Regions from separate parts of the Streptomyces sp. NPDC027189 genome, predicted to be linked through region 1. Evidence: riboswitches for the same ligand, from Rfam matches in the RefSeq annotation. Region 1 holds a riboswitch; each other region holds the start of a gene.
The links. A riboswitch is a leader RNA that binds a small molecule or an ion and turns the genes downstream of it on or off. The one in region 1 is predicted to bind cobalamin.
Positions count from the first base shown of each region.

Region 1 (5,704 bases):
GGAAGGCGCGCCGGAATCCGTCCGACTCCAGCGAGCCGTGCCAGTGCGTGCCCCAGACGGCGCCGACCCGGCACCCGTCCAGGAACGGTTCGCCGCCCGTGACATCGGCGACGCCGTGGTGGATCTCGTATCCCTCGACGCGCTCGCCGAGCGCCTCGCCGACGGGCCGGGTGAGGGTCTTCTCGCGCGCGAACCGCACGCGCACGGGGAGGAGTCCGAGGCCGTCCACCTGGCCTCGGCGGCTTTCGACCTCGTCGTCGATGTGCTCGCCGAGCACCTGGAAGCCACCGCAGATGCCCAGTACGGGCCGTCCCTCGGCGGCTCTGCGCGCGATTGCGTCCGCCAGTCCGCGCTCTCGCAGCCACTCCAGCGCCTGCACCGTCCCCCGGGTTCCCGGTATGACGACGAGGTCCGCGTCGGCCAGCTCCTCGGCCCGGTCCACGAACCGCACGACGACACCCGGCTCGGCGGCCAGCGCGTCCACGTCCGTGAAGTTGGACATGAGCGGGATCGCGCAGACCGCGACCCGGAGGATGTCCTCGCCGACGGGGGAGGTGACCTCCGACTCCCGGACCGCCCCGCGCAGCACTGTGTTTGATCTAAAAGCGAGCCGCAGCCCGTCCTCCTCGTCGATGCCGAGGCCGTGCCGGAAGGGCAGGACGCCGTACGAGCGCCGCCCGGTGAGGCCGTGCAGCATCTCGAGTCCGGGCTCCAGCAGGGAGACGTCCCCGCGGAACTTGTTGACGAGGAACCCGGCGACGAGCTCCTGGTCCTCGGGCGACAGCAGCGCGACCGTTCCGAAGAACGAGGCGAACACGCCCCCGCGGTCGATGTCGCCGACGACGAGCACAGGGAGCCGGGCATTCCTGGCGATCCCCATGTTCACGATGTCGGTACGCCGCAGATTGATCTCGGCAGGACTGCCGGCCCCCTCGCAGATCACCGCGTCATACGTGCCCCGCAACTCGGCGAGGCAGTCCAGCACGGTCCCGAGGAGTTGCTCCTGCCGCCCTCCGTGGTAGCCGCGCGCCGAGAGCTCCCCCACGGGCTTGCCCATGAGGACGACCTGACTGCTCCGGTCGCTCCCCGGCTTGAGGAGTACGGGATTCATGAGCGCGGTGGGCTCCACGCGCGCGGCCTGCGCCTGCATGGCCTGCGCGCGCCCGATCTCGGCGCCCTCGCGCGTCACGAACGAATTCAGCGACATGTTCTGCGCCTTGAACGGCGCGACCTTGACGCCCTGCCGCACCAGCCACCGGCAGACCCCGGCGGTCACGACGCTCTTGCCGGCGTCGGAGGTGGTTCCGGCGATGAGCAGTCCACGACCCGTCATGATGTCGTCCTCCAACGCTGTGGGCAGTCGTTCCGCAGGGCGTTGGGGGTCCCTCCTGGTCGAGCGAAGCCGAGAGCTTGGGGGAGGGTGGGCACAGCCCGTAGCGCCGGGTGCCTTGTCACCCGACCCCACAGCAGAGCCCCCGCCGCGCTCGCCCCCAGCGCCAGCCAGCTCACCCGTCGCGACAACCGCACGGCCCGTTCGATGTCGCGCACCGCAACAGCTCGGCCCTCCCCGTTGAGCACGGGCCGGTGCTCAAGCCGTCCCCCGTACGAGAGGGTCCCCCCGAGCCGTACCCCGAGCGCCCCCGCGAACGACGCCTCCACGGGCCCCGCGTTGGGACTCGGATGCTTGTGCGCGTCCGCGCGCCAGGCGCGCACGGCCCCGCGCGGGTCGCGTCCCGCGACGGTGGTGAGCACGGCGGTCAAGCGCGCCCCCGGCCAGCCCGCGACATCGTCGAGCCGCGCGGAAGCCCACCCGTACCGCCGGTACTTGGGGGACTTGTGCCCGACCATGGCGTCGAGCGTGTTCACGGCACGAAAGGCGACGAGCCCCGGCACACCGCCGAGGGCCCCCCACACCAAGGCGCCCACCACGGCATCGGAGGTGTTCTCGGCGACGGACTCGACGACCGCTCGCGCGATGCCGTCGCTGTCCAGTGCCTGCGGATCACGCCCGCACAGATGGGGCAGCCGCTCCCGGGCCACCTCGGCATCGCCGACCGCGAGCGCGTCGCCGATCGCGCGCGCCTCGCGCCCGAGGGAGGTCCCTCCGACGACGGCCCAAGTGGCGGCGGCGGTCAGTGCGATGGAGGCGGTACGGGACCGGCGTACGGAATGACGGGCCAGCGCCGCGAGCCCGGTGGCACCGCCCACGCACACGGCGGTGTGCAGCGCGCCCCACCCGCGGTGGTCCCGCCACAGCACCCGCTCCACGGCTCCCGCGGCCCGCCCGAACGCGGCGACCGGATGCCCCCGGCGAGGGTCGCCGAGCAGCAGGTCACCGAGAAGGCCGGCGGCGGCGCCGTACGCGAAGACGCGATCGGCACGCACCGCTTCAGCCGACCGTCAGGTCGGGCACAACTGTCGTTCGCGTAGTTCGCGTCGTTCGCACAGAACTTGGGCAGCCGCGCATGGCGATATGTCCTCACTCAGGGTGTCCACGCCCTGGTTCGACGAGACCGGCGGTGAGAGTTCCTGGCTCCCGGGGACTTACTTCCCCGGTGACAGTGGCGGGACCGCGCCGGACTCGCACCGGCTTCCTCTCATGTCGCCGTACTTGGCTCGGGCAGTCCACCACGGGGTCGGAAGACCCGTCAACTTGCTGTTGACCTGCGAGGGGAGAGTGTGCTGAGGCCCACAGGGCCGACCAGCGGGCCGGTTTTCCCCTAGGCGGTCAAATCAGGCTTTCCTGGACTGGTTTGCGACAAGGGGCGAGCGGTCCAGCGCGGGGGGCGCCTGCTCTCGGGCAGGAGGGGGTCGGTGTGGGCCACAGGAACCCGTCCGTGCTGCGCTGGCACACCAGCAGCCACAGTGGGGACGACGAGTGCGTCGAAGTGGCGGTCTCCGGGAACGCGGTGCTGGTCCGCGACTCGTGGAACCGGCGCGGGGGACGTGTCGTCTTCTCCCGACCCCAGTGGCAGGCGTTTTTGTACGTGCTCGGCGCTCCCGGTGCGCGGCGCCGGATATCGGTTCCGTGACGTAGTCGTTCTGGGGCTCTGGTGACGAGAGGGAAGGTCCGGTGATGTACGCGACCGAGTGAGGCCTGGGGAGACTGCCGGGGCATGCCCTCGGAAGTGGCCGTATCCGGACATGCGAGTGCCCTGCCGGTCGCTCCCGTGAGGGAGGTCCGGCAGGGCACTCGGCGAGGGTGCGCGGGCGTCAGGCCACGATGATGAAGATCCCGTACGCCACCGCCGCCGCGCACGCCGCGAAGCAGGCGTAGGCGCCGGTGACCGCGAGAGCGGCGGAGCCGCCCTGGGCCGACGCCGACTCTCGCTTCGAGAGGCCGACGATGCCGAGGGTGAAGAGGCCGACGAGGGCCACGGTGGTGAGGAGGCTGACTCCGAAGACGGAGGCGAGGGCTGCCCAGTCGATGTTCATGCTGTTCTTTCCTTACACCGTGGCCGGGCGGGTGGGCTCCGCGTCCGGGGCCGGGATGGTGGTCTTCAGGTCGGTGTCGGCCGTGGCCATCGAACCGGCCGGCGGCGGGGTGACCGCGGCGATCGCCGTGGTGACGACGCCCGCGGGCTCGGCGGCGACGTCGTTCACGTTGTCGACGGTGACCGGCTGGCGGCGGGAGAGAGTCCAGATGACCCCGGCGCCCGCGACGAGCAGCACGCCCGTGGCGACGATGCCCCACGTGCCCTGCTTGGTGAGGAACTCGGCGGAGGCACCGGCCAGACCGGCGGCCGGCAGTGTCAGACCCCACGCGACGAACATCCGGGTCGCGGTCGACCAGCGGACGACACCGCCCTTGCGGCCGAGGCCGGAGCCCATCACGGCGCCGGAGCAGACCTGGGTGGTGGAGAGGGAGAAGCCGATGTGCGAGGAGGCCAGGATGGCGGTCGCGGCACTGGTCTGGGCGGCGAAGCCCTGCTGCGGCGCGAGGTCCGTCAGACCCTTGCCCATGGTGCGGATGATGCGCCAGCCGCCCAGGTAGGTGCCGAGCGCGATGGCCGTACCGGCCGAGACGATGACCCAGGTGGGAGGGTTCGAGCCCGGGGCGAGGACGCCGCCGGTGACCAGGGCCAGGGTGATGATGCCCATCGTCTTCTGGGCGTCGTTCGTGCCGTGCGCCAGCGAGACCAGGCCGGCGGAGGCGATCTGGCCGGCGCGGTAGCCCTTGGCGGTCGCCTTCTCTTCGGCGCGGTTGCCGATCCTGTACGTCAGCCGGGTGGCCAGCATCGCGGCGAGTCCGGCCACGATGGGCGCGGCGACCGCGGGGATCAGCACCTTGGTGACAACGGTCGAGCCGTTCACGGACGACCAGCCGGCCGACATGACCGCGGCGCCGATCAGGCCGCCGAAGAGTGCGTGGGAGGAGCTGGAGGGCAGACCCAGGAGCCAGGTCAGCAGATTCCAGAGGATGGCGCCGACGAGCGCCGCGAAGATCACTTCGGTGCGGATGCCCTCTTCGTTGATCATCCCGCCGGAGATCGTCTTGGCGACCTCGACGGAGAGGAACGCACCGACGAGGTTCAGCACGGCGGACATGGCCACCGCCGTCTTGGGCTTCAGAGCGCCGGTCGAGATGGTCGTCGCCATCGCGTTGGCAGTGTCGTGGAAACCGTTCGTGAAATCGAACACGAGAGCGGTGACGATCACGATTCCGAGGAGGAGCGTGATGTGTTCCATTTACCCAGGCTTCTCTTTGACGTCAGTGGCAGGTGGACCGTAGGCAACCTGAGTGAACGGAAGATGAACTGGGGCGGGCCGTGGGGTGTCTCAAGCGGTGGGCCGCCCCTCCGTTTTTGACGGAGGGGCGGCCCGGCGTCTCGAACAAGGGCGGAATATCGGGCTCCGCTATCAGCCTCTAGCCCCGCGCGAGCCTCTTGAGCGAGGTCATGGACCCGTTGAAGAGATTCTGGTCACCCGGCAGGCTGCCGCGGTTGGCGTACTGCCAGAACGTCCAGTACGACCAGCCGGCGGGCAGTGCACCCGCGTCCGCCGAGTCGTAGCGGGCGAGCCACAGGGCGTGGTTCGCGGCGAAGGCGCGACTGCCGCCGGTGCAGTTGTTCCACCAGTGCGTGGTCGTGTAGATCACCGGACGTCGGCCGGTCTCCCGCTTGACCTCGTTGCTGAACGCCTTGATCCAGCTCACCATCCTGGCCTTGCTCAGGCCGTAGCACTTGCGCTTGCCGTACGGGTTGTACTCGATGTCCAGCGCGGGCGGCAGCGTCCAGCCGTCCGAGTGCCAGGCGCCGCCGTTGCGCACGAAGTACGCGGCCTGGGCGGTGCCGGACGACTTGTTCGGCACCGCGAAGTGATAGGCGCCGCGGAGGATGCCCGCGTTGCGCGCGCCGTTGTACTGCCGGCTGAAGTACGGATTGCGGTACGTGTGGGACTCGGTCGCCTTGACGTAGACGAACCGGGCGCCCTTTGCTTTCGCGCTTTGCCAGTCGACGTTCTTCTGGTGCGAGGAGACGTCGTGCCCTTTGGGCTTGCTCGCCGCGGAGGCCGGAACCGCGACGAGGGCGGTCCCACCCGCGGTGAGCGCCCCCACGATGGCCGTTGCCGCGATGACGCGGACACGGCGACGGAATGGTTTGTGATCACGGGCCATATTTCCCCCCGGAATGGCGACGTGCACGACAAATCCCCCAGAGGTTACTGGAAGATCAGCGCATGCTCATCGATCGCCAGCCAATCG
Region 1 covers NZ_JBVHRI010000003.1:76,093-81,796, reverse strand. The annotation lists gene ACZ4RZ_RS08195 (cobyric acid synthase) at 1-1,333, opposite strand, end outside; gene ACZ4RZ_RS08190 (cobalamin biosynthesis protein) at 1,330-2,385, opposite strand; cobalamin riboswitch at 2,505-2,645, opposite strand; gene ACZ4RZ_RS08185 (DUF397 domain-containing protein) at 2,817-3,032, shown strand; gene ACZ4RZ_RS08180 (hypothetical protein) at 3,214-3,435, opposite strand; gene ACZ4RZ_RS08175 (inorganic phosphate transporter) at 3,448-4,689, opposite strand; gene ACZ4RZ_RS08170 (lysozyme) at 4,868-5,617, opposite strand.

Region 2 (5,704 bases), on a different contig from region 1:
GCTCGGCGCGGGAATGGCGGACTGGGCCATGGCAGAACCTCCTGGGAACAACGCGTCCCGGTCATTGGTGCACTTCCGACGGCCTGGGTCTGACTCGCCCGGCGGTGGCCCCGGGAGTGCGGGTCCTGTGCCGGACATACAGTGGCGCGACCGTGCCGGATTCTCACCGGACTTCCATACGCCGTCGATGTCCATGAGACCGTAGCGCGCGGCGGCCACGGCCGCTACGGCGCACGTGGCCGAATGTGCGCCCCTACATGGGCGAACTGGTACAGATGAAGGGAATGTTGGTGGCGCGTATCACCCTGGTGTCGCCGGCGGTCAACGCGGCCCTGCGACAGGTCCGTTTCGACGACGCGCCGCTGGACGAGTCGGCCGCGCGGCGGGCCCGTGCGGCCGCGAGTGCTCTGCCGTCGCATCAGGTGCTGTTCACCGCCCCGTCGGAACGGTGCCGCGGCACCGCCGAGGCCCTAGGCCTGGATGCCGCTGTGGTACTGGAGTTGCGGGATCTCGATGTGGGGCGTTGGCGTGGCCGATCGCTGGACGAGGTCGCCCAGGCGGCGCCGGAGGAGATGGCCGAATGGCTGGCCGATCCGGCCGGGGCGCCGCACGGCGGTGAGTCGGTGCTGGATCTGGTGGACCGCGTGGGGACTTGGCTGGAGTCGTGGTCCGGGCACGACGGGCGGATCCTCGCCGTCGCCGAGCCCGCCGTCGTGCGGGCGGGCCTTGTACATGCGCTCGCGGTCCCGGCGCAGACCTTCTGGCGGCTCGACGTGGCCCCGCTGAGTGTGACGGAGCTCAGCGGCCGGTCGGGGCGGTGGAATCTGCGCTGCGGGCGGCCGTTGACCGCAGCGGAGTAGCGGGCGGAGTAGCCGGGGCGAGGGGCCGCCGTGCGTGCGTTCCCGCGCGACGGCCCCTCGCATGTCAGGACTCGGCGCCGGTCAGGGTGGAGCGGACCTGGCGGGCGGCGGTGACGAGGTTCTCCAGGGAGGCGCGGACCTCGGGCCAGCCGCGGGTCTTCAGGCCGCAGTCGGGATTGACCCAGAGTCGTTCCCTCGGGATGGCCTCAAGTCCCTTGTACAGCAAGGTGGTTGTCTCGGCGGTGCTGGGGATGCGCGGTGCGTGGATGTCGTAGACGCCGGGGCCGACCTCGCGCGGGTATCCGGCCGCGGCGAGTTCGTCGGCGACCTGCATGTGGGAGCGGGCGGCCTCCAGACTGATGACGTCGGCGTCGAGGTCGTCGATGGCCTGGATGATGTCGCCGAACTCGGCGTAGCACATGTGCGTGTGGATCTGGGTGTCCGGGCGCACTCCGGACGTCGTCAGGCGGAACGCCTCCGTGGCCCACTCCAGGTAGCCGGGCCGGTCGGCCGCCCGCAGCGGGAGCGTCTCGCGCAGCGCCGGCTCGTCGACCTGGATGACCGAAGTCCCGGCCGCCTCGAGGTCGCCCACCTCGTCCCGCAGGGCCAGCGCGACCTGGCGGGCGGTGTCGGCGAGCGGCTGGTCGTCGCGGACGAAGGACCAGGCGAGCATGGTGACCGGACCGGTGAGCATGCCCTTGACCGGGCGGTCGGTGAGGGACTGGGCGTACGTCGTCCAGCGCACCGTCATCGGCTCAGGGCGGGAGATGTCGCCGGCCAGGATCGGCGGGCGTACGTAGCGGGTGCCGTAGGACTGGACCCAGCCGTGCCGGGTGGCGAGGTAGCCGGTGAGCTGTTCGGCGAAGTACTGGACCATGTCGCTGCGTTCGGCCTCGCCGTGGACCAGGACGTCGAGGCCGGCCTTGTCCTGGAAGGCGATGACCTCGCGGATCTCGGTCTCGATGCGCTGTTCGTATGCCGCCGCGTCGATCCGCCCGGCCCTCAAGTCCGCGCGGGCGGTGCGCAGTTCGCCGGTCTGCGGGAAGGAGCCGATGGTGGTCGTCGGCAGCAGAGGCAGGCGTAGGCGGGCACGCTGAGCCGTGACCCGTTCGGAGTACGGCTGGGAGCGGCGGGCGTCGCCGCCGGTGATCGCCGCGGCCCGGGCGCGCACGGCGGGATCGTGAGTGAGGGCCGACCCGGCTCGGGATGCCAAGTCGGCCTGGTTAGCCCGGAGTTGGGAGGCGATCGCGCTGGTGCCCTCGGTGAGGCCCCTGGCCAGGCCGGCGATCTCGATGGCCTTCTGACGGGCGAAGGCCAGCCAGCGGGCGATCCGCGGGTCCAGGCCGGGTTCGTCGGCGGCGTCCAGGGGGACGTGCAGGAGGGAACACGAGGCGGCCACGTCCACGCGGTCGGCGAGGCCGAGGAGGGTGCCGAGGGTGGACAGGGACCTTCCGAGGTCGTTGATCCAGACGTTGCGGCCGTCGACGACGCCCGCGACCAGGCGCTTGCCGGGCAGGCCGCCGACGGACGCGAGCTCGTCGAGGTTGACCGCGGCGGGTCCGGTGAAGTCGAGGGCGAGGCCGTCGACCGGGGCCTTGACCAGGACGGGCAGGGCTTCGCCGAGCCGGTCGAAGTAGGAGGCGACCAGGAGTTTCGGCCGGTCGGCGAGGGCGCCGAGTTCACGGTAGGCGCGGGCGGCGGCGTTCAGTTCGGCCGGGGTGCGGTCCTGGACGAGGGCGGGCTCGTCGAGCTGGACCCACTCGGCGCCGGCCGCCCGCAGGTCTGCCAGCACTTCGGCGTACGCGGGGAGCACCCGGTTCAGCAGGGTCAGCGGCCGGAAGTCCGCCGCGACGCCGGGGGCGGACTTGGCCAGCAGGAGATAGGTGACCGGGCCGACCAGGACCGGACGGGCGGCCAGGCCGAGCTCCAGAGCCTCCTTCAGCTCGCCGACCTGCTTGGCCGATTGGGCCGTGAAGACCGTTTCAGGGCCCAACTCCGGTACCAGGTAGTGATAGTTGGTGTCGAACCACTTGGTCATCTCCAGCGGCGCCACCTCCTGGGTGCCGCGCGCCATCGCGAAGTAGCCGTCCAGCGGGTCGGCCTCGACGGCGGCGCGGTGACGGGCCGGGATCGCGCCCAGCATGACGCTGGTGTCCAGCACATGGTCGTAGTACGAGAAGTCGCCGGTCGGGACCTCGTGGATGCCCGCGTCGGCGAGCTGCCGCCAGTTGGCACGGCGCAGACCGGCCGCGGTCTCCCGGAGGGCGTCGGCGGTGACCCGGCCCTTCCAGTAGCCCTCGATCGCCTTCTTCAGTTCACGGTTCGCCCCCTGGCGGGGGTAGCCGTACACGGTGGCCGTGGCCGCCGCGGCTGCGGACTTGGCTGTCACGGAACTCTCCTTCGCGAGCACTCGTCATGGGGTTCCCGGGACGGGACGAGGGCGCGAAGGGATGGCAAGGACAGCGAGCCACGCCATGGACATGTGCTCGCTCCTACCGTCGACCCGCCCTCGAGGTCACCGAGATGCCGTACGTGTTGGGCACGCACGGGCAGTGGCAGGTCTTCGGACTCGCGGGCACGCCTCGTGTCGTACGAGGCCCCTACTGGCCGTCGCTTCCCAGACCCGGTTTCCAGGTCCAGTGCGTATGACGGCGGTCGTTCCCACTCACCGCTGCGGGGCAGTCCCGGATTCCCACCGGGTTCCCTCTTGCGACGCGCCTGCCTGGCGGGCAGGGCGAACCAGCTGCGTCGGCCAGCCTATCTGCCGGGTCGCCCCTCGGGCAGCACTATTCACCTACCGGACGACGACTTCGCGTCGCCCGGCGTGTGGGCGGCAGCGCCGGAACAGGCGGCACGGCGGGCCAGCTCCGCCAGGTGCTCCTCGGTCAGGGCAGCCGTCTCGCCGTTGAGGATCCTGGTCACCGTTTCACGGGTGATGGCACCGTGGCGCGGCCACTGCCAGACCTCGCATCGGGCGACCTCGGCGGTGGCTGCGTCGTCCATCAGCCCGTACAGAGCGACCGCGCCGTGGCCGCGCAGCCAGGCGTCGAACCCGCGCCCGCGACATGCGCCGAGGAGCCCCGCAGCCTCCCCCACGTCGCCATCGACCGGAGCGGCTCAGTGGGTCAGGGCGGCGCGAGCTTCCTTGATCCCGTAGTAGACGATGACGTAGCCGGCCAGCGGGTCGGCCCACCAGAGGCCGAGGGCCGAGTTCAGGACCAGGCCGAGCAGGACGGCGGTGGCCAGCAGACCGTCGATCAGGGTGACACGGCCTTCGGTCTTGAGTACCGGGTTGTCCATCGCCGCGCCGGTGCGGGCCTTGCCCCAGGCCAGGGCGAACATCACCGCGGCGGTGACCGCGGTCCACGTGATCCCTGCCGGGCTGTGGCGGGCGTGAAAACCAGTGGCCAGGACCCACGTCGACTGCACCAGCAGGTAGAGCGCCAGCGCAACGAATCCCGCGCCGATCAAGCGCATGGCCTTGCGCTGCCGGTCCAAGCCGGTGCCCGACAGTTCCCAGATCACCACGGTCGAGGCGCCGATCTCGATCAGGGAGTCCAGGCCGAAGCCTGCCAGAGCCACTGAGCGCGCCTCGACTGCGGCGAACGCGAGCACGACGATGCCGATGACGTTCCAGGCCAAGGTGGCCCATTCGAGGGCGAACCCCCTCCGCAGCAGGCGGTCGGTGCCCGCGGATGCCGCAGGAGAATTCGAGGCCATGACGGGCATCTTCGCAAACCCTTGGGTGATCAACGGGGCAAAGTCTGGGTGATACGCCACAGGCGACGGGGCAGGTCGCCTTCCTCGAAGGGGAAGACCTCCTCCAGAGTCCACCCGTCGGCGAGCGCGTCGACCAGGTCGCGGGAGAAGTAGTGCACGGCGAAGCCTCCGTGCTCGTAGGTGTCGTCGCCGTGAGCGGTTCCGGCACCGTAGTGGGCGTCACCGGTGTGCCGCACGGTGTAGACGAACACCCCGCCCGGTCGCAGGACGCGGCGGACCTCGCCGACGAGAGCGCGGATCTCCGCGGTCGACAGCGCCATGCACAGCAGCATGTGCGCGAAGACCGCGTCCACCGAGGCGTTCCGAAGAGGCAACGGGTCACGGACGTCGTCCACGACGGTGGTGACTCGCCCCATGACGTCCTGGGCCTCGGCGCTTGCACGGAGCTGGTCAAGGCCGGTGGCGCTGAAGTCGGTGGCCCGCACGGTGAAGCCTTCGCCCGCGAAGTAGAGGGCGTCGCGGCCGTGGCCGGCACCGAGCTCCCATACCTCCCTCGCCCCTGCCGCACGAAACACTCCGCAGGCGTGGACCGCGGGCGCGGACGGCTGCTCACCGTACATCCCCGGATGCGCGGTGTATGTGTCCTGCCAGTGCACACGCTGGACTTCGGCCAGATCGTCTGCCATGACTCCTCGATTCCCACGTCTGCCTGGATGCCAGTCAGGAGCCGGGCCGCCTCGCCGCTACCGTGCCAGCAGGGCCCTCAGTGCTGCGGCGATGTCGGTCGGTGCCTCCTCGGCCATGAAGTGGCCGCACAAGACTGTGGCATGCCGCAGGTCGGGCGCCCACGCTCCCCACAGGGAAGCGGCCTCAAAGCCGAGCGCGGCGCCCCAGTCCTGCTGAAGGACGGTCACCGGCATGGTCAGCTTGTTACCGGCCGCGCGGTCGTCCTGGTCGTGTTCGACGTCGATCCCGGCGGATGCGCGGTAGTCGGCGACGATCGAGGGCACCGCGTTGCGGCAGGCCCGCAGGTAGGCGCCGCGGATCTCGCTCGGAATGGCTTCGGGGTCGTTGGCCCACAGATCGAGGAAATGACCGAAGAACGCGTCCGCGCTGGCGGCGAT
Region 2 covers NZ_JBVHRI010000022.1:66,099-71,802, reverse strand. The annotation lists gene ACZ4RZ_RS37355 (CbtB domain-containing protein) at 1-30, opposite strand, end outside; gene ACZ4RZ_RS37350 (histidine phosphatase family protein) at 288-860, shown strand; gene metE (5-methyltetrahydropteroyltriglutamate--homocysteine S-methyltransferase) at 925-3,249, opposite strand; cobalamin riboswitch at 3,414-3,602, opposite strand; gene ACZ4RZ_RS37340 (hypothetical protein) at 3,651-3,956, opposite strand; gene ACZ4RZ_RS37335 (cation efflux transmembrane domain-containing protein) at 3,978-4,580, opposite strand; gene ACZ4RZ_RS37330 (class I SAM-dependent methyltransferase) at 4,610-5,266, opposite strand; gene ACZ4RZ_RS37325 (alpha/beta fold hydrolase) at 5,324-5,704, opposite strand, start outside.
Region 2: linked by a shared signal. The riboswitch ahead of metE (5-methyltetrahydropteroyltriglutamate--homocysteine S-methyltransferase) and the one ahead of ACZ4RZ_RS08190 (cobalamin biosynthesis protein) in region 1 are both predicted to bind cobalamin.

Region 3 (5,704 bases), on a different contig from region 1:
CATCTTCTTCTTCCTGGCCGTCACGGTCATGGGCTTCCTGGCCGCGCGCTGGCGCAGGGCGGACGACGAGCACAGCCTGGACGAATGGGGCCTGGGTGGACGCTCGTTCGGCACCTGGATCACCTGGTTCCTGCTCGGCGGCGACCTCTACACGGCGTACACCTTCGTCGCCGTGCCCGCCGCGATCTACGCGGCAGGCGCCGCCGGCTTCTTCGCGGTCCCGTACACCATCCTGGTCTACCCGCTGATCTTCACGTTCCTCCCCCGCCTGTGGTCGGTCTCCCACAAGCACGGATACGTGACGACGTCGGACTTCGTGCGCGGCCGCTTCGGCTCGAAGGGCCTGTCCCTCGCCGTGGCCGTCACCGGCATCCTGGCCACCATGCCGTACATCGCGCTCCAGCTGGTCGGTATCCAGGCCGTCCTGGACGTGATGGGCGTGGGCGGCGGCGACAACACGAACTGGTTCGTGAAGGACCTCCCGCTCCTCATCGCCTTCGGCGTACTGGCCGCGTACACCTACTCCTCCGGCCTGCGCGCCCCGGCCCTGATCGCGTTCGTGAAGGACACCCTGATCTACATCGTGATCGCGGTGGCCATCATCTACATCCCGATCAAGCTGGGCGGGTTCGACGAGATCTTCAAGGCGGCGAGCGACAAGTACACGGCGGCGGGCGCGGGCGGAATCGTCCCCGCCGAAGCGGGCCAGTGGACGTACGCCACCCTCGCCCTTGGCTCGGCACTGGCGCTCTTCATGTACCCGCACTCGATCACGGCGACGCTGTCGAGCCGCAGCCGTGAGGTGATCCGCCGCAACACCACGATCCTCCCCCTGTACTCGCTGATGCTGGGCCTGCTCGCCCTGCTCGGGTTCATGGCGATCGCGGCCGGAGTGAAGGTCACGAACGGCCAGCTCGCCATCCCGCAGCTCTTCGAGACCATGTTCCCGGACTGGTTCGCGGGCGTGGCCTTCGCCGCCATCGGCATCGGAGCGCTGGTCCCCGCGGCCATCATGTCCATCGCGGCCGCGAACCTCTTCACGCGCAACATCTACAAGGACTTCATCAAGCCCGACGCGACTCCCCAGCAGGAGACCAAGGTCTCCAAGCTGGTCTCGCTCCTGGTGAAGGTCGGTGCGCTGGTCTTCGTCCTCACCATGGACAAGACGGTCGCGATCAACTTCCAGCTCCTCGGCGGCATTTGGATCCTGCAGACCTTCCCGGCCCTGGTCGGCGGCCTGTTCACCCGGTGGTTCCACCGCTGGGCGCTGCTCGTGGGCTGGGCCGTCGGCATGCTCTACGGCACGTTCGCGGCGTACGGGGTCGCCTCCCCGACGCAGAAGCACTTCGGCGGCAGCGCGAAGGAGATCCCCGGGATCGGGGAGATCGGCTACATCGGCCTCACAGCGTTCGCGCTCAACGTCGTGGTGACCGTCGTCCTCACCTTCGCCTTCCGGGCGTTCAAGGCCCCCGAGGGCGTCGACGAGACGTCCCCCGAGGACTACACGGCGGACGCGGGCGACCCCGGGGTACAGACGGAACTGCCCCCGGCCACGGCTGGGGCGACTCACTAGGCACCCGCAGCCGAGGATGCCGTCGGGGTGGGTGCGCCAACCGGTGCTCGCAGAGTGCCGGTTGGCGCACCCGTGCCGCCCCAGCAGCACGATGGCCCGCAGTGGGGAAGCGCGGGTGGGCCGCCGGCGCGCATGCCCGCAGCTGAGCCGGCACGCACCCGCAGTCGCCCACGCACGGAAGGGGCCGTGCCGGTACATCACATGGCCCGTCGCTTGCGTGGTTGCCAACAGGCAGAGCCATGAAAGCCAAGCGATCTGCCACAGGCGACGGGGCGCACGGACCGGCACGGCCCCGCCCCACCCGCCGGCGGCAGGCGCAGACGCACGCAGCCGCAGACACCGCAAGACGGGCCGCCGGACAGAATCCGGCGGCCCGTCGCCGTGCCCGTCCGGCACGAGGTCGAGCAGGCCGTCTCCGAGATCGCGGTGGCCCACGACCGCGTACTCGGCGGCGTGACCTTCGTCCCGCAAGGCGGCCCCATGGCCGACATGGCCCGCCAGGGCGAGGCCGAGATCCGCACGCTCGCGGTCGCGACCGAGGACCGCGGCAGGGGCACAGGCGAAGCCCTCGTCCGCGCCCGCGTCGACCGCGCACGCGCCACGGAAGCGCGACTGGAACCCCATCCCGGACATCGACGACATCCTGCCGATCACCTACGAGTTGACGCTCCAGCACACTCCGTAGCACTCCCGGACGCCGACGCGACACAACATGTGGGGGTGCTCCCGCAGCCCGGCACAAGATGTATGCTCATGCTCGCTGTCGCCGCAGGGGAATCCGGTGCGAATCCGGAACTGTCCCGCAACGGTGTACTTGTACGTGTTCATGCCCCGCGTGGCCGCGTACGCGTTTCAGTCCGAGGACCTGTCGACAGCGCGCCCCGGCCACCCGGCCCGGGCGCCGACGACGTCCGGGCCTCGCGGAATGGGCCGGTGGACGCGGTGCGCCGCTGCCCAGAAGCGCCCCCGTGTGCCCCGCTCCTCCCCAACAGGCCCCGTGCCGAGCGAGGGAGAGCCCCAAGTGACCATCGCGCCAGCCGACCCGGCTTCAGCTTCCGTTTCCGCGAAGCAGGCCCCGGTGGAGACGGACGGTCCCGGTACCACGCTGCTGCGTACCCTGACCGACCTCACCGCCGACCTCCCGGACGCCGACCCCGGCCGGGTCGCCGCCGCCGCGCTGCGCGGCCGGTCCGCCCGCGCGGACGACGCGGAGCTGCGCGAACTGGCCACCGAGGCCGCCGCCGGCCTCATCTCCGAGGACCCGGCGTACTCCCGCCTCGCCGCCCGCCTGCTGACGATCAGCATCGCGGCGGAGGCCGCCTCACAGGGCGTGCGATCCTTCTCCGAGTCCATCGCCACCGGCCACCGCGAGGGGCTGATCGCCGACCGCACGGCGGAGTTCGTACGGCTGCACACGGCCCGCCTGAACGAACTGATCGACGTGCACGCCGACGACCGCTTCGGCTACTTCGGCCTGCGCACCCTGCACAGCCGCTACCTGCTCCGGCACCCGATCACCCGCAAGGTCATCGAGACGCCCCAGCACTTCATGCTCCGGGTGGCGTCCGGCCTCGCCGAGGACGACACCACCCGATCCGTGGACGAAGTCGCGTCCCTCTACCGGCTCATGAGCCGCCTGGACTACCTCCCCTCCTCCCCCACGCTCTTCAACTCCGGTACACGGCACCCGCAGATGTCGTCCTGCTACCTCCTCGACTCCCCGCTGGACGAGCTGGACTCCATCTACGACCGCTACCACCAGGTCGCGCGCCTCTCGAAGCACGCGGGCGGCATCGGCCTGTCGTACAGCCGGATCCGTTCCCGCGGCTCCCTCATCCGCGGCACGAACGGGCACTCCAACGGCATCGTCCCGTTCCTGAAGACCCTCGACGCCTCGGTCGCCGCGGTGAACCAGGGCGGCCGGCGCAAGGGCGCCGCCGCGGTCTACCTGGAGACCTGGCACTCCGACATCGAGGAGTTCCTGGAGCTGCGCGACAACACCGGTGAGGACGCCCGGCGTACGCACAATCTGAACCTCGCCCACTGGATCCCGGACGAGTTCATGCGCCGGGTCAACGAGAACGGGATCTGGTCCCTGTTCTCCCCCTCCGACGTGCCGGAACTGGTCGACCTGTGGGGCGACGAATTCGACGCGGCCTACCGCAAGGCCGAGGAGAGCGGCCTCGCCAAGAAGACCATTCCGGCCCGCGACTTGTACGGCCGCATGATGCGCACCCTCGCGCAGACCGGCAACGGCTGGATGACCTTCAAGGACGCCGCCAACCGCACCGCCAACCAGACGGCGGAGCCGGGCCACACCGTCCACTCCTCGAACCTGTGCACCGAGATCCTGGAGGTCACGGACGACGGCGAGACGGCGGTCTGCAACCTCGGCTCGGTGAACCTGGGCGCCTTCGTCGACACGACGAGCGGCGACATCGACTGGGAGCGCCTGGACGAGACGGTCCGCACGGCCGTCACCTTCCTGGACCGGGTCGTCGACATCAACTTCTACCCGACCGAGCAGGCGGGCCGCTCCAACGCCAAGTGGCGCCCGGTGGGCCTCGGCGCGATGGGCCTCCAGGACGTCTTCTTCAAGCTCCGCCTGCCCTTCGACTCCCCCGAAGCGAAGGCCCTCTCCACGCGCATCGCCGAACGCATCATGCTCGCCTCGTACGAGGCCTCGGCCGGCCTCGCCGAGCGCAACGGCCCGCTCCCGGCCTGGGAGAAGACCCGTACGGCCCGCGGTGTCCTCCACCCCGACCACTTCGACGTGGAGCTGACCTGGCCGGAGCGCTGGGCGGCCCTGCGGGAACGCATCGCCGCCGTAGGCATGCGCAACTCTCTCCTCCTCGCCATCGCGCCCACCGCGACGATCGCGTCCATCGCGGGCGTGTACGAGTGCATCGAGCCACAGGTGTCGAACCTCTTCAAGCGCGAGACGCTCTCCGGAGAGTTCCTCCAGGTCAACTCCTACCTGGTGGACGAGCTGAAGAAGCTCGGCGTGTGGGACGCGCAGACCCGGGAGGCTCTGCGCGAGTCCAACGGCTCGGTGCAGGGTTTCACTTGGGTGCCGCAGGACGTCCGCGACCTCTACCGCACGGCGTGGGAGATCCCGCAGCGCGGCCTCATCGACATGGCCGCCGCCCGGACCCCGTTCCTGGACCAGGCCCAGTCGCTGAACCTGTTCCTGGAGACGCCGACCATCGGCAAGCTCTCCTCGATGTACGCGTACGCCTGGAAGTCGGGCCTGAAGACGACGTACTACCTGCGCTCGCGCCCCGCGACGCGCATCGCCCGCGCCGCCCAGGCGCAGGGCCGGCCCGAGAAGACCATCCCCGTCCAGCAGGTGGCCGAGCCCGACGCCGTCGCCTGCTCCCTTGAGAACCCCGAGTCCTGCGAGGCGTGCCAGTAATGACCCCCCCGAACACCGAGAAGAACCTCCTCGACCCGGGCTTCGAACTCACCCTCCGCCCCATGCGCTACCCGGACTTCTACGAGCGCTACCGGGACGCCATCAAGAACACCTGGACCGTCGAGGAGGTCGACCTCCACTCGGACGTCGCCGACCTCGCGAAGCTGTCGCAGGGCGAGCAGCACATGATCGGCCGACTGGTCGCGTTCTTCGCGACGGGCGACTCGATCGTGGCGAACAACCTGGTGCTGACGCTGTACAAGCACATCAACTCCCCCGAGGCGCGGCTGTACCTGTCGCGACAGCTCTTCGAGGAGGCCGTGCACGTCCAGTTCTACTTGACGCTGCTCGACACCTACCTCCCCGACCCGGAGGACCGCGCCGCCGCCTTCGCCGCCGTCGAGAACATCCCCTCCATCCGTGAGAAGGCCGAGTTCTGCTTCAAGTGGATGGACTCGGTGGAGAAGCTGGACCGGCTGGAGACGAAGGCCGACCGCCGCCGCTTCCTGCTCAACCTGATCTGCTTCGCCGCGTGCATCGAGGGGCTCTTCTTCTACGGGGCCTTCGCGTACGTCTACTGGTTCCGCAGCCGGGGTCTGCTGCACGGCCTGGCGACCGGCACCAACTGGGTTTTCCGTGATGAAAGCTGCCACATGGACGCGGCGTTCGCGTTCGTCGACACCGTACGGAAGGAAGAGCCCGACCTCTTCGACGAG
Region 3 covers NZ_JBVHRI010000001.1:229,633-235,336, forward strand. The annotation lists gene mctP (monocarboxylate uptake permease MctP) at 1-1,573, shown strand, start outside; partial or broken gene ACZ4RZ_RS01045 (GNAT family N-acetyltransferase) at 1,994-2,258, shown strand; cobalamin riboswitch at 2,321-2,460, shown strand; gene ACZ4RZ_RS01050 (ribonucleoside-diphosphate reductase subunit alpha) at 2,595-4,988, shown strand; gene ACZ4RZ_RS01055 (ribonucleotide-diphosphate reductase subunit beta) at 4,988-5,704, shown strand, end outside.
Region 3: linked by a shared signal. The riboswitch ahead of ACZ4RZ_RS01050 (ribonucleoside-diphosphate reductase subunit alpha) and the one ahead of ACZ4RZ_RS08190 (cobalamin biosynthesis protein) in region 1 are both predicted to bind cobalamin.

Region 4 (5,704 bases), on a different contig from region 1:
CGGGAGGAGGACGACCTGGTCTGCGTACTGGATGACGCGTTCCAGACGGTGCTCGGCCATCAGGACGGTGGTGCCGAGGTCGTGGACGAGGCGCTGGAGGACGGCGAGGACCTCCTCCGCGGCGGCGGGGTCCAGGGCGGACGTGGGCTCGTCCAGGACCAGGACCTTCGGGTGCGGGGTGAGGACCGAGCCGATGGCGACCCGCTGCTGCTGACCGCCGGAGAGCGTGGCGATCGGTCGGTCGCGCAGCGCCGCCAGGCCCAGCAGGTCCAGGGTTTCCTCCACCCGGCGGCGCATCACGTCCGGCGCGAGGCCCAACGACTCCATGCCGTACGCGAGTTCGTCCTCCACGGTGTCGGTCACGAAGTGGGACAGCGGGTCCTGGCCCACCGTGCCCACCACGTCCGCGAGTTCGCGCGGCTTGTGGGTGCGGGTGTCCCGTCCGGCGACCGTGACCCGGCCGCGCAGCGTTCCGCCCGTGAAGTGCGGGACGAGACCGCTCACCGCGCCCAGCACCGTCGACTTGCCGACCCCGGAGGGCCCCACGAGCAGCACCAGTTCGCCCTCGGGCACCTCGAAGTCCACGCCCCGGACGGTGGGTTCGGCCGCACCGTCGTACGTCACGGAGACATCCTCGAAGCGGATCATGACGGCTCCTTGGGGATCGGGGCGACGAAGGCCGGGAGGAGACCGAGGAGGATCGCCGCCGCGGGCCAGAGCGGGAGGGTGGGGGCCACGAGGGGGACGACGCCCGGGCGCAGCGCCACGGGATCGTACGAGGCGGCGACGATCATCAGCGTCGCCACGGCCACGCCCGACCCCGCGACCAGCCACGCCCGTGCGGCCCACACGTCCGGCCGGTACCGCGTCCGCAGCGAGCGGCGGCCGCCCAGCCACAGGCCGCCGAGCGCCGCGGCCAGCCCGGCCAGCAGCACCGGCAGGCCGTAGCTGCCGCCCTCGGCGGTCAGCAGTCCGTACGTGCCCGCGCAGACGCCGAGCAGACCGCCCAGCGTCAGTACGGCGGTGGTGCGGCGGACGGCGGGCGGGACCTGGGCGGTGCGGCCGTAGCCGCGCGCGTCCATCGCCGCCGCGAGGGCGACCGAGCGCTCCAACGCGCCCTCCAGGACCGGGAGTCCCACATGCAGCAGGCCGCGCAGGCCCCGGTCGGGGCGCCCGCGCAGCCTGCGGGCGGCGCGCAGTCTCTGTGCATCGGCGATCAGGTTCGGGGCGAAGGTCAGGGCGACGACCACCGCGACGCCCGCCTCGTACAGCGCTCCTGGCAGCGACTTCAGCAGACGCGCCGGGTTGGCGAGGGCGTTCGCCGCGCCCACGCAGATGAGCAGCGTGGCCAGTTTCAGGCCGTCGTACAGCGCGAAGACCAGGCCCTCGGCGGTGATGCGGCCACCGATGCGGATGCCTTGGGCCCAGTGGGGGAGGGGGACTTCGGGGAGCGTGACGATGAGGTGCGTTCCCGGGATCGGGGATCCCAGGAACACGGCGAAGCCGAGCCGGATGCCGAGGACGGCGGCCGCCAGCTTCACGAATGCGCCGTAGGAGCGGGCCCAGGGTGCCTCGTTCCGGCGCGCCGCCACGACGTATCCGGCTACGCCGACGAGGAGTGCCAGGAGGAGGGGGTTCGTGGTGCGGGAGGCGGCGGTTCCCAGGCCCAGGGCCCAGATCCACCAGGCGCCCGGGTGGAGGGCGTTGCTGCGGGTCGCCTGCGGCGTGCGGGTACGGCGTTGCAGCGGGCGCTCCGCTGGGTCGGCACCCGGCGCTGGAGGCTGTGCCCACCCTCCCCCAAGCTCTCGGCTTCGCTCGAGCAGGGGGGACCCCCATCGCCCTGCGGGACGGGTGGGCACAGCGGCAGCCTCGGCAGTGGCGGCCGCCTCGGCCTGCTCGTCGTCGTCCGTCGTCATCGTTCCCACCCCCGCGTCAGCCCCGGCGGCGGCGCGCCTGCCAGACGGCAGCCGTGCCCAGCAGGGCCACCGCGGCGGCGCCTGCGAGCAGGCCGACGGATGGGCCGTGGTGGGTGGCCTTCGCCCGGGGACGGGCGGAGGCCGTCGGCTTCGTGGCGGAGACTTGTTCGCCGCAGCCGGTGCGCGGGTAGCCCGCGATGGCGCACAGCAGGGCGTTGGTGTCGTAGCGGAGGGGTTTGGCGACCGACGCGAGGGCGTCGGCCGTCGTCGCGTCGGAGGGGACGCGGGCGCACGCCGTACGCGGGGCCGGCGGCGTCTCGCCGGACGGCGCGTCCGCCGTCGTGCCGAAGTCGATGACCAGGGCTACGCGCTTCTTGCCCTGCTGGGCGGGCGTCTTCGCGCATAGGGATGCGAAGTCCGCCGCCCCGCGCGGCTTCGTGGCGTCCTGCGAGTCCTCGCTCACCGCGAAGCGGAACCCCTCGACGTCGCCGTCGGACGGCCGCGCGGTCGACGGACCCTGTGTCGCGTACGTCCACTTCCCGCCGGTCAGGTCCCAGAAGGACCAGTAGCGGTAGCCGACGGCACGGGCCTGCCCCGCGCCGCCGAGTACGAGGAGCAGCAGGGCCAGGGTCAGGACCGGCGCGGACGTCCGACGGCGGCTCACAGCTGCTGCTTCTTGTTGCGGCCGCTGATCAGGAAGCCGATGCCGATACCGGCGACGAGACCGACGCCGACGATCCACCAGACACCGAGCCCCTTGTCGTCGTCCTTCTTCTTCTCGTCGCTCGGGGCGGCCGAGTAGTCGGACGCGTTCGTCGCCGGACCGGTCGCGCCGAGCTGCTTGACGAGGTCCGCGCCGCCGAAGTGACGAGGGTCGGTGCCGGTCGCGTGGGCGGCGAAGATCAGCTGGGCGTACGCGGCCGGTCCTGCCTTCGCCGCCCAGGCGCCGGAGTTCTTCTCCAGCCAGGCGAGGGGCTCCTTCGCCGACGATGTCGCGCCCGCGGCGGACAGCGCCACGACCGCGTCCGCCGTGTTGCCGTAGTCGGGCTGGTCCTTGGCACCGGCGAGAGCGGACTTCAGGTAGGGGGTCTTCTTCAGCGACTTGGCCAGATAGTCGGCGCCGTTCTGCGCCACGTCCTGCGGTCCGGGCGAGTCCGTGGTGGCGCACTGCGTAAGGTCGTACGCCGCACCGGCCTTCGCCACGAACCCCTTGCCCAGGGCGCCGAGCACCCCCGCCGCCGTCGCGTCCGCGTTCGCGTTCGCCGCGAGCTTGCCCTTCTTGTCGGGCTGGTAGGCGAACGCGCCGCCACCGTCCGAGCCGCACGCGATGGACAGAGCCACCAGGGCGTCGTACGGCGACTTGCCTGCCTTGGCGACATCGGCGGGCTTCTCGCCCACGGCCGTCAGTGCCCCGATCACCACGGACGTCGAGTTGGCGTCGCTCGCCCCGCCCGCGGTGTACCCCCAGCCGCCGTCCTTGTTCTGCACGGACTTCAGCCAGCCGACGGCCTTGCCCGTCTCGGCGTCGTGCCCGCCGAGCGCGGCGAGGGCCTGCACGGCGGCGGCCGTGCTGTTCGTGTCGACCATCGTCTTGGCGTCGCACTTGGCGGTGGCGTCGGCGCGGTACGGAGCGAACGCCCCGTTCGCGCACTGCTGTCCGGTCAGCCAGTCGACGGCCTTGCCGGTGGGCTTGACACCCACGGTGTGCTGGGCGAGCAGCGCGAGCGACTGCCGCCAGACACCGTCGTAGGTGGGGTCGGTGGAGCCGTACAGCCCGGACGGGATCGCCTGGGAGGGAGAAGGGGACGCGTCGGCGGCGAACGCTGCCGGTGCGACGGCCGTACCGATGACGACGGCGGCGGCCAGTACCGCGGCGCTGCGGCGAACAATCATGACTCTCCCTGCGGGGAGCCGGGCAGCACCGGGCGCACGCTGGAGCATCCGGGCGGCTCCGGCTCCGTATCCCTCGACGGTGCCGGCCAGCGGCGGGTTGCCGGTGGCACGAGCCGGTCACTTCCCTTCCGAGGCGATCCGGCTCACCGTCCCTGGTGGGCGGCTCACGGTTGCGGGTCAGCGCCGGAATTCCACCGGCTTCTCCCCGTACGGGTGTGATGACGACGCGCTCACTCTACCGGGCCGTAGCAAAGCGCCTGAGGGCCGCCTGTGAGCCCAGGCGGATGCCGGGCCAATCCGGAGGACAGGCCCTAAAGTCGGCCCATGCGAACGGGGAGACTGCTCGGCTCGGGGCGTTCGGCGGACGTCTATGAGATCGACGATGCGTGGGTACTGCGGCGGGACCGGGAGGGGTGGGGCGACGCCACGGCCGAGGCCGCGGTGATGGAGCATGTGCGCGGGCACGGCTATCCGGTGCCGGGCGTGCGGGCGGCGACCCGCGGCGACCTGGTGATGGAGCGGCTGTCCGGGCCGACCATGCTGGAGGCGTTCGGCGCCGGTCTGCTCTCCCCGCGGGAGGCGGGCGTCACCCTCGCCCGGCTGCTGCGCGGGCTGCACGCGCTGCCCGCCCGGGTCTCGGCGGACCCGGCGGTCCGCGTGCTGCACCTGGACCTGCACCCGGACAACGTGATGCTCACCCCGGACGGCCCGAAGGTCATCGACTGGGCCAACGCCGAGGAGGGCGCGCCCGGCCTGGACTGGGGCATGTCCGCCGTGATCCTCGCCCAGGTCGCCGTCGGCGGTGAGCCGTACGCGGAGGTGGCGCGCGAGACGCTGGCCGCGATGCTCGGCGAGGGCACTCCCGGCGTGACGGAGGACGGTCTCGCCGAAGCGCGCCGGCGCCGGGCGGCCAATCCGACGATGAGCGTGCGCGAGGTCCAACTCCTTGGCGACGCCAAGGAATTGATCCGGACGCTGCTTCACTGAGCGGTACGGCGCCAGAAGTCCCGCATCAGCGGGGTGGGCGTCGGGTTCTCCATGGCGACCTGGGTGAGCAGGACGGTGACCGTGCCGGTCGACTGGACGATGTGGGCCGTCGTGCCGGTGCCGCCGGTCCAGCCGCAGCGGCCCGGGACGTTCCAGGGGTCGGTGGGTTCGATGTCGACCTGGGCGCCGTAGCCCCAGCCCTGGCCCTCCATGAACAGCGCCCCGATCTCGCGCTGGGCGGGGGTGAGGTGGTTGGTGGTCATCTGCCGTACCGAGGCGGGGGAGAGGAGGCGACGGTTGCCCGCCGCGCCGTCGGCGAGCAGCATGCGGGCGAAGGCCAGCCAGTCGTCGGCGGTGGATGCCGCGACATCATCGGCCGGGCACCGATCCGTCCGCCGCGAGCGCGCGCTGGAGCTCGGGCCGGGGGCGACCGTACTGCGCCGGGCGCATGACTTCACGGCACGCGCGCGGGGAGCGTCGTCTCCACGGGCTGGCACAGGACCAGGGCGAGATCGTCGGCGAGGGCCGAGCCGGTGTGGGCGATCAGGCGGGCGTACAGGGTGTGCAAGGCCTCGTCGGGGAGCGGCTCGCGCAGGGCGATCGCGGCCTCGCCGAGGAGGGGGAAGGGGCCGCCCTCCGGGTCGCGGGCCTCGGTCAGGCCGTCGGTGTAGAGGAGGAGCCGGTCGCCGGGCTGGAGCCGTACGCGGTACTGGCGCGGGTCGGGGCACAGTCCCAACGGCGGGGCGGTGACAAGGGGTTCGAGGAATTCGATGCGGTGGCCGGCACGCAGGGGCGGCGGGTGACCGCAGTTGACCAGTCGTACCTCGCCGGGCGCGAACTCGGCGAGCACGGCGGTGACGAAGTCCTCGGGGCCCAGCTCCGGAGCGAGCCGTGCGTCGAGGCCGCCG
Region 4 covers NZ_JBVHRI010000023.1:2,526-8,229, forward strand. The annotation lists gene ACZ4RZ_RS37720 (ABC transporter ATP-binding protein) at 1-648, opposite strand, end outside; gene ACZ4RZ_RS37725 (energy-coupling factor transporter transmembrane component T) at 645-1,916, opposite strand; gene ACZ4RZ_RS37730 (SCO2322 family protein) at 1,933-2,580, opposite strand; gene ACZ4RZ_RS37735 (prenyltransferase/squalene oxidase repeat-containing protein) at 2,577-3,809, opposite strand; cobalamin riboswitch at 3,904-4,058, opposite strand; gene ACZ4RZ_RS37740 (phosphotransferase) at 4,134-4,796, shown strand; partial or broken gene ACZ4RZ_RS37745 (serine hydrolase domain-containing protein) at 4,790-5,155, opposite strand; partial or broken gene ACZ4RZ_RS37750 (PP2C family protein-serine/threonine phosphatase) at 5,251-5,704, opposite strand, start outside.
Region 4: linked by a shared signal. The riboswitch ahead of ACZ4RZ_RS37735 (prenyltransferase/squalene oxidase repeat-containing protein) and the one ahead of ACZ4RZ_RS08190 (cobalamin biosynthesis protein) in region 1 are both predicted to bind cobalamin.